2 regions of the Kineococcus rhizosphaerae genome follow, and region 2 is predicted to be linked to the other one. Evidence: riboswitches for the same ligand, from Rfam matches in the RefSeq annotation. Region 2 holds a riboswitch; the other holds the start of a gene.

Region 1 (4,405 bases), on a different contig from region 2:
CCCGGGAAACCCAGCGCGGAGAACAACCCGCCGAACGCGCCGCCGACCGGGGCGAGCATGAGCTTCCAGGCCACCCCGACCATGACGGGCGGGGTGACCAGCGGCAGGAGCAGGATCGTGCCGACGACCCCGAAGCGCGTCCCCCGGGCGTGCAGCAGCAGCGCGAGGGCGACGCCGAGCACCGTCGCCAGCACGGCGGCGAGGACGGCGAACACCACCGAACGCACCAGGGAGCCGGCGAAGGCCAGCGACTGCCAGGCGTCCACGACGTTGTCGGTGCCCGTGAAGCGCTGTAGAGGCCGGGCCAGCGAGGACTTCGTGACCGCCAGCGCCACGACGAACACCGTGGGGTAGACGAGCATGAGCGCGAGCCCGGCCAGGCTCGGTGCCGCCAGCCACGTGGACACGTGCCCGGGGCGGTGCCGGCCCGGCACCGCCCGCCGGGCGACGGCGTCGCGCTGGCGCGGCAGGGTCCGGCGTTCGTCGAGGAGCTGACTCATCCGAGCGTCTTCTCCCAGCTCTTCGCGGCCTCGTCGAGCGCGGCCTGCGGCTCGGTCTTGCCCTGGATCGCCAGCGCGAGCTGGTCGACGAGGTCCTGCAGGGCTTTCGGCGCGCCCTGCTGCGACGGCCAGGCCAGCGGGTCGCCGTCGAGGCCCTCGCGGATCGTCTCGGTCGCGATGCCCGCGGCCTTGGCGTAGTCGGCGGAGTCGAGGACCGTCTTGCGCGCCGGGTCGATGCCCGAGCCCGCCGTGGAGGCCAGCAGGAAGTTGTTCTCCTCGTTCGTCGCCCACTTCACGAAGGCGGCGGCCTTGTCCTGCTGCTTGCCTGCCGTGGAGACGCCCAGGCCGAACCCGGCGTCGAGCGCGGTGCGGGGCTTGGTGTTCTTCCCCCCGACGGGCAGCGTCACGACGCCCCACTTGTCGACGATCTTCGAGCTGGCCGGGTCCTGCGCCTTCAGGCCCAGGTCGGTCCAGGTGTCGAGCATGGCGCCCTGACCGGACAGGAACGCCGAGTTGGCCTGGTCGAAGCCGGTCTGCAGGGGCGTCGGCAGGGCGTGGGGGGCGACGTCGATGAGGTGCTGCAGCGCCGCGAGCCCCTCCTCGCCGTTGAACGCGGCCCCGCCGTCGCCGTCGACGAGCGTGCCGCCGTAGCCGGCGAGGCGGTTGATGAAGGAGCAGCCCAGGATCATCGGGACCTGCTGGCCCTCGACGATCGCGCCGTACACGCTCCCGCCGGAGTCCTTCGTGATCTTCTCGGCGGCCGCGTCGTAGTCGTCCCAGGTCTTCGGCGGCTCGACGCCGTACTTCTGGAAGACCTCGGCGTTGTAGTAGAGGACGTGGGTGTCGCCGTCGAAGGGCAGGCCGTAGCGCTTGCCGTCGATGAGCGTGTACGGGTCGTAGATGGACGGCAGGAAGTCGTCCGTGCGGATGTCGTCGTTGGCGTCGATCCACTTCGTCAGGTCGACGAGGGCGCCGGCGTCCACGAGCTCGCCGAGGCCGAAGTAGAAGTAGTCGAAGACGTCGAACTCGCCGTCGCCGCCCTGCACGTCCAGGATCTGCTTGCTCGTCAGCTGGTCGTAGGGGATCGCGGTGACCTCGACCTTGCCCCCGAACTCCTGCTCGAACTTCTTGCCCAGCAGGTCCGTGAAGGCCAGCACGTGGGGCTGGTTGACCATGAGCTTGAGCGTGGCGCCCTTGAGGTCGACGGCCTTGCCGGCGGCCAGGTCGGATCCGGTCGAGCCGTCGCCGCAGGCGGCCAGGGTGCCGGTCGCGGCCAGCGCGCCGACGCCCAGGGCGCCGGACAGGACACGGCGGCGGGAGGCGATCAGGCGCTGGGTGCTCGCCGGGGAGGAGGTGCGCAGGGGCGCGGACATGGGTGTGCTCCGTGGGGGTGGGCGGACGATCGTCGTCCGTCGTGGGTGCGCGCGGGAAGCGGCGCGCTCGCCTGAGGACCGTGGGGGAGGGCGTGCGGGTCGGTCAGACCGCGCGCGGCGTCCCCGGACGCAGGGCGTGCGTCGACCGGGCCGGGCGACAGGCCATCGAGGCCGTGCGACCGAGGTCGACGTGGTAGCGGCGGGTGAGCCGCGTGCCGGGTCGGGGCTGGGTACAGCTGTCCACTGCGAGTCCTCCATCGCCCCTGGCGGGAGCACCTGCCGCTCGCGCGGTGGTTGCTGTGGCGTCAACGAGCCAGGTCTCTCGGCCACTCTGGATGGTGTTGGTCGCAGCGTAGCGGACACCGGGGGCGGCCGGGGACCGATCGCGCCGCGCCTCGCGCCTCGCCCGGCGCCGGGCTGGCGGTGACGACCCGCGACCCGGCGCGGCCGGTCGTCCCGGCGGCCCTTGTGCGACACTGAGCGTGGCCGAGCGTTCCCCGACACCGGGCGCCCGGCCCGCCGTCGAGACCGCCGCCCAGCGCGCGGGTCCCGGGCAGCGCCGCGGTCCAGTGGAAGGGCCTCGCAGGCGCCCCGTGCCCGTTCGCCGGACGACGACCGCCGGCGGCCCGGGGGGAGCACGCGCCGCGCGAACCCCTCCGGTGCAGCGAGGACTTCCGTCGGGTGCGGGACGACCCGCCCGACGATTCCGACGAGGACGCCCGAGCGTCCGCGGGGTTCACCGGTGGAGCGGGCGCTGCGGGCCCAACGGAGCGACCCGTGACCACGACCCCGGAAGAGAACACCGCAGCACCCGTGAACGGCACCGGCGCCGACGCCGGGAGCGCGCCGACGCGGCCCCGCCGCCGCCGGGCGGCCAGCCGCCCCGCCGGGGCGCCCGCGCACGCCGAGCCCGTCGTCACGACGGCACCGGCGGCCACCGCCGCGCCGGTCGAGACCACCGACGCGGCTGCGTCCCCCGAGGCCGTCACCGCGACGGCCGCCGACGCCGCCGCGACGGCCCGCACGACGCCCGACGCCACCGCGGCCCCCACCCCGGCGGCCGGGGAGGAACCCGCCCCCGAGGCGCCGCGCCGCCGGGCGCGCCGGGCCACCCGCAAGGTGACCACGCCCGAGCACGCCCCCGAGCCGGTCCTGGAGACCTCTCCCGCCGCGCCGGCCGCCGAGACCCCGACCGAGCAGCGCGTCGCCCCGGTGGGCGGACCGGCCGTCGAGGAGGTCGGGGAGGTGACCGCCCCGGCGCCGGCCCGCCGCCGCCGAGCCCGCAAGACCGCCGCCGCCCCCGCCGCTGCCCCCGAGGTCGCCGCTGCCCCCGAGGTCGTCGCCGACCCGGTGGTGCCCGCAGCCGTCGAGGAGGTCGCGGCCGCCGAGCCCGCCGCCGTCGAGGAGGTCGCGGCCGCCGAGCCCGCCGCCGTCGCCGCCGTCGCCGAGGACGTCCCGGTGGAGGAGGCCCCCGTGCTCGAGCCGTCGGTGGACGCCGCCGCTCCGGCCGGGCAGGAGCCCACCGCCGACGCCGACGCCGACGCCGCCACTGAAGCCGACGACACCGACGACCTGATGGACGACCCGGTGCTGCTGCGGGCCGCCGGGCTGGCCCGGCGCGGCGGCCGTCGTCGCCGCGAACCCGAGACCGAGCGGGCCACCGACGCCGCGGCGCGCGCGACCGCCCTGTTCTTCCAGGCCCCCGACGCCGAGACCTCCGCGCGGGAGACCTCCCCGCGCCGCTCGCGCCGCGCGTCGGCGCCCGCGGGCCCGCCCCCGGGCGAGGACCAGGACACGCTGGACTTCGAGTCCTTCCGCCGGCCCGGCTCCACCGACGGCGGCTCGGACCGCCCCGACGAGGACGCCTTCGAGGAGGACCTCGACGAGACCGCCGACCAGGCGGTGGACGAGGACGGCCAGGACGCTCAGGACGACGAGTCCGACGACGACAGCGGCGCACCGCGCCGCCGCCGCCGCCGCGGCGGTCGTGGCCGGCGCAGCCGCACCCGCGACGACGCCGACGACGCCGAGGGCTCGGACGACGACGAGGAGACCGGCGCCCGGGACACCGGGGCCGAGCCGGCCGACGAGGACACCGACGAGGACACCGACGGGGACGCGGGCGAGGAGTCCGAGGACGGGGAGGAGTCGTCGGGCTCGTCCCGCCGCCGCCGTCGCCGTCGCCGCCGCGCCGGGTCCGCGGACGGGGAGGACGCCTCGCCGGACGACCCGCCGAACACCGTCACCCGGGTCCGCGAACCGCGCCGGTCCGCCTCCCGGGGCACCGGCGAGGACGAGATCACCGCGCTGCGCGGCTCGACGCGCCTGGAGGCCAAGAAGCAGCGCCGTCGCGAGGGGCGTGAGCAGGGCCGCAAGCGCGCCATCCTCACCGAGGCCGAGTTCCTGGCCCGCCGCGAGGCCGTCGAACGCGTCATGGTCGTGCGCCAGGAGGACGACCGGACGCAGATCGGGGTCCTCGAGGACGGGATCCTCGTCGAGCACTACGGCGCCAAGCAGGCGCAGACGACGATG
Region 2 (4,405 bases):
CTCCCCCGCGGGCCGCGACTTCGCCACCCGCACCGCGGACGTGATCTTCTCCCGGCACGGCACCGACCACGCCGACGCGCTCGCCTTCGCCGACGACATCCGGCGCCGGACCGTCGCGGCCGGCCGCCCCGAGGGGGACGTGCTCATCCTGCCGGGGACGCAGATCGTCGTGGCCGACACCGAGGCCGAGGTCGAGGAGAAGGCCCGCTGGGTCCTCGAGCAGCAGGTCACCCCCGCCACCGCGCTGTCCCTCGTGGGCCAGGTGTGGGGCGAGGACCTGTCCGGCTACGACCCCGACGGTCCGCTGCCGGCGCACGACCCGGTCATCGAGGACATCGACGGGACGCGCGGGGCCCACCGCGCGGGCGCGAACGCGCGGAGCCTGGCGCAGCAGTGGCGGGCGGTCGCCGAGGAGAACAAGTTCTCGCTGCGCGAACTGGTCCTGCACCACTCCTCCGAGCGCGGTTTCGCGGGGACCGCCTCGCAGCTGGCCGACGAACTCACCTTCTGGGTGCGTTCGGGCGCCAGCAACGGTTTCAACATCACGCCGTACCTGGTCCCGAGCGGGCTGGACGACATCGTCGACCAGCTCGTCCCGGCGCTGCAAGACCGCGGCGCCTACCCGATCGAGTACGTCGGGGACACCCTGCGCGAGCACCTCGGCCTGCGGGCGCCCCTCACCCGCCGCTGACCGCGTTACCGGCTGCTCCCCCGCGCCGAAGGCACACCTCGCGCCCTGATCACCAGCAGTTCAGGGCGCGAGGTGTGCCTTCGGCGGGATTCGGGGGCGGTGGGCGTCAGGGGCGGTGCGAGGTCTCGGTGCGCAGGAGCGCGCCGAGGTACGCCGCGATCTCCCCGGGACCCGACCGCGGCGCGACGGCCTCGACGGCGGGGTTGTAGTTCGTGTTCGTGTTGACGTCGTACGTCACCGTGCGCCCGTCGGCGGTCTCCAGGAACTCGATCCCGGCGATCTCGATGCCGGCCCCGCGCAGCAGGTCCTCGTACCGCTTCACGAGCGGGGTGTCCGCGGTGATCTCCTCGCGCAGCGAGAACAACCCTTGCGGCGAGTCGACGACGCACGCCTCGAGCGTCTGCCCGGAGGTCGGGACCTCGCAGGCGTCGGCGGGGCACAGTTCGAAGCTCCCCGCGGAGGTGTCGACGCGCACCGCGTAGACGAAGCGGCCCCCGACGAACTCGGCGCGCGTGATGAACGGCTGGGCCGAGCGCAGGTACTCCTGCAGCAGGGTGATCCCGTCGGCCGGTTCCTCGAAGTCCGGCGAGGCGACGTACGCGTCGAACTCGTCGTGCGTGTCGAAGCGCCGGACGCCCAGGCCCTTGCCACCCTGGTTGTGCTTGGTGATGAACGGCGCCTCGAGCTCACGGGCACGCGTCGACAGGTCGTCGCGGCCGAACACGGCGAGCGTGCGGGGGACGTCGAACCCGTTGCGGCGCAGCAGGGCGTGCTGCGCAACCTTGCTCACTTCGAGCTCCACCACACGGGACCCACCCACGACACGCCGCCCCCACCCCTCCAGCCAGGCGACCACGGCGCGCGTGTACTCCTTGGTGCGGGCGTTGCCCCGGGTGTGCGCGGACGCGCTCAGGCGCGACCAGTAGACGCCCGGGGCCGGTTCAGCGTCCAGGTCGAGGGAACCGTCGGTGAGCAGCACCTCCTGGAACGGGACGCCGGCGGCGCGCAGGGCCGCCTCGAAGGGCGGGAACCACTCCGGGTTCTCGTGGACGACGTGCACGCGGGGTTCGGCGTCGGCGGCGAAGCTCCACCGACGGGTGTCCTCGACGACGGTCATGCGGTTCCTCCGGGGGTTCGGGAGCTCTCGGTCCAGGGTGCCACCCCGGCCAGGGAACCACCTCCCGCGGTGGGTCCGCCCGACAGCCGGCATGGAAGCGCTTCACCACCCGGGACGGTCCGTGCGGGCGGTCCGGCGCTTGGAGAAACCCGCTCCGGTGGGATAGTTTCGAACCGTCCATCCAGAGCGACCGAGAGACCTGGCTCGTCGACGTCGCAGCAACCCCCCGACCCGTCGGGCGAGGGTGCTTCCGCCAGGACCGATGGGAGTCGCGAGATGAGTGCCCGCACCGCACCCGGGAGCCTGCTGGTCCGCCGGCGCCACGTCGACCTGGGTCGTCTGAGCTCGGCGGTCTGTGCGGGGGTCTGACCCCCGTCCGTCGCGGCCCCGCCCGCGGACGTCCCCTGCGCCGGTGTCGGCGCGGACCTCCGGAGCACCCCCTTGTCACGCACTCCCCCGTCCCCATCACCGTCCCGTTCCCTCGGCGTCGTCGGTGCCGGTCCGCGGACCCTCGTCCTCCTGCAGCGTCTCGGCGCCCAGCACGCCGCGGCCGACGACGGGTCCGTCCTCGACGTCCACGTGGTGGACCCGTACGACTCCGGCGCCGGCCGGGTGTGGCGCCAGGCCCAGGACCCGTTGCTGTGGATGAACTCGCGGGCCGCGGACATCAGCGTCCTGCCCGACGAGTCCGTCACCGGCCTGGCCGAACCCGTGCTGCGCGGCCCGTCGCTGGCCGGGTGGGTCCACGAGAACCGCGCCGACCTCGTGCACGACGCGGCCGCCGCCGGTGACGACCTGCTGCGCGAGGAGGTGCTGCGCCACGAACCCGGGTCCTTCACCTCGCGCCGCCTCGCCAGCGGGTACTTCGCCGACGCGTGGGCCCGCACGCTGGCCGGGCTGCCCGCGGGGGTGCGGGTCCACCGGCACGCCCGGACCGTCCTGGACCTGACCGACGACCCCCGCGACGGCCGTCAGGTGCTGCACCTGGCCGGGCAGGAGGAGACCCTGACGGTCGACGCGGTGCTGCTCGTCCAGGGGCACCTCGACGTCCGGCCCGGTCCCCGCGAACGGCGCATCGCGACGTTCGCCCGCACCCACGGCCTGGCCTACGTGCGCCCGGGCTACACCGGCGACCAGGACCTCGACGTCCTGCGCCCGGGCTCGGACGTCGTCGTGGTCGGCATGGGCCTGGCCTTCGTCGACCTCGTGGTGCGCCTGACCGAGGGCCGCGGCGGGCGGTTCACGGAACGCCCGGACGGCTCCCTGGACTACCACCCCAGCGGCCGGGAACCGCGGCTGCACGTCGGCTCGCGACGCGGCGTCCCGTACCGCTCGAAGATCGGTTACGAGACCCCGAAGGACCTCGGGCTGCCGCGCCACTACTCGGCGCAGACCGTCGCGGACCTGCACGGGGACGCCCCGCTGGACCTGCGGGCGGACCTGTGGCCGCTGATCGTCAAGGAACTGGCCGGGGCCCACTACCGCGAGCTGTTCCGCAGCCACCCCGGACGCACCGCGCTGGCCGCGGCCGAGTTCGACGCCCGGTTCTCCCGCGCGGCCTGGGGCTCGGCCGAGGTCGACGACCTCGTCGAACGCTCCGTCCCCGACCCCGCCGACCGCTTCGACGCCGCCGAGCTGGACCGGCCGCTGGACGGGTGGTGGGGGACGTCCGGGGACGAGGTCCACGAGCGCGTCCTGCAGCACCTCGAGGACGACCGGACCCGGCGGGCCGATGCGCGCCACTCCCCCGACGCCGCGGTCGTCGCGGCCCTGCTGTCCGCCTACGTCGTGACCGCCGGTCTGCACGCCGCCGGGCGGCTCAACGCCCGGTCCTCGGCCCTGGACGTCGACGGCTGGTGGCACGGGTTCTTCAGCTACGTCGCCAGCGGGCCGCCGCCGCAGCGGTTGCGGCAGCTGTCCGCCCTGGCCCGCGCCGGACTGCTGCGGTTCCTCGGGGCCGGGCTGAACGTCGTCGCCGACCCCGGGGCGGGCTCGTTCACCGCCAGCTCGGACAGCGGGCCCCACGAGGTGCGGGCGCAGGGCCTCGTCGAGGCGCGGTTGCCCGTCCCGGACCTGGAGCGCACCTCTGACGTGCTGCTGACGCGGCTGCGCGAACGCGGCGACGTGCGGGCCCACCAGGTCCTCGACGGTGAGACCCGGCTGTCGAACGGCCGGCTCGTCGTGGACGGCCGGGGCCGGCTGGTCCGCGACGACGGGTCCCCGCACCCGCGCCGCTTCGCCACGGGGGCCTGGGTCTCGGGCGAGGGCGCCGCCGCGGCGTTCGCCCGGCCGGGCACGAACGCCGAGCTCTTCCGGCGGGCCGACCGGCTCGCCGCGGACCTGCTGCGGGCCGGGACCTCTGCGCCCCCCACGCCCCGCTCCGTGCCCACCGCCCTGTCCGAACTCCCAGGAGACCGTCGATGAGCGAGACGACTCGCACCGGCACCGCCCCCAGCCGCTCGCTGGCGACCGAGGAACCCGCGGGGGCTGTCAAGGTCCTGCCCGCACGCCACCCGTGGCGGTGGGTCGCGACGGCGGTCGTCGCGGTGGTCGCGGCGATGGCCGTCAACGCCCTCGTGACGAACCCCGCGTGGGAG

The links. Region 2 has a riboswitch for S-adenosylmethionine ahead of CLV37_RS22190 (FAD/NAD(P)-binding protein). Riboswitches for the same ligand answer to the same signal wherever they lie in the genome.
Region 1: linked by a shared signal. The riboswitch ahead of CLV37_RS05030 (ABC transporter substrate-binding protein) and the one ahead of CLV37_RS22190 (FAD/NAD(P)-binding protein) in region 2 are both predicted to bind S-adenosylmethionine.

What each region holds. Positions count from the first base shown of each region.
Region 1 covers NZ_PVZF01000002.1:170,472-174,876, forward strand. Annotated here, with positions in the region: gene CLV37_RS05025 (carbohydrate ABC transporter permease) at 1-500, opposite strand, end outside; gene CLV37_RS05030 (ABC transporter substrate-binding protein) at 497-1,873, opposite strand; SAM riboswitch class I at 2,125-2,215, opposite strand; gene CLV37_RS28795 (Rne/Rng family ribonuclease) at 2,651-4,405, shown strand, end outside.
Region 2 covers NZ_PVZF01000014.1:3,359-7,763, forward strand. Annotated here, with positions in the region: gene CLV37_RS22180 (NtaA/DmoA family FMN-dependent monooxygenase) at 1-691, shown strand, start outside; gene CLV37_RS22185 (ATP-grasp domain-containing protein) at 798-1,808, opposite strand; SAM riboswitch class I at 1,983-2,077, shown strand; gene CLV37_RS22190 (FAD/NAD(P)-binding protein) at 2,250-4,232, shown strand; gene CLV37_RS22195 (amino acid ABC transporter permease) at 4,229-4,405, shown strand, end outside.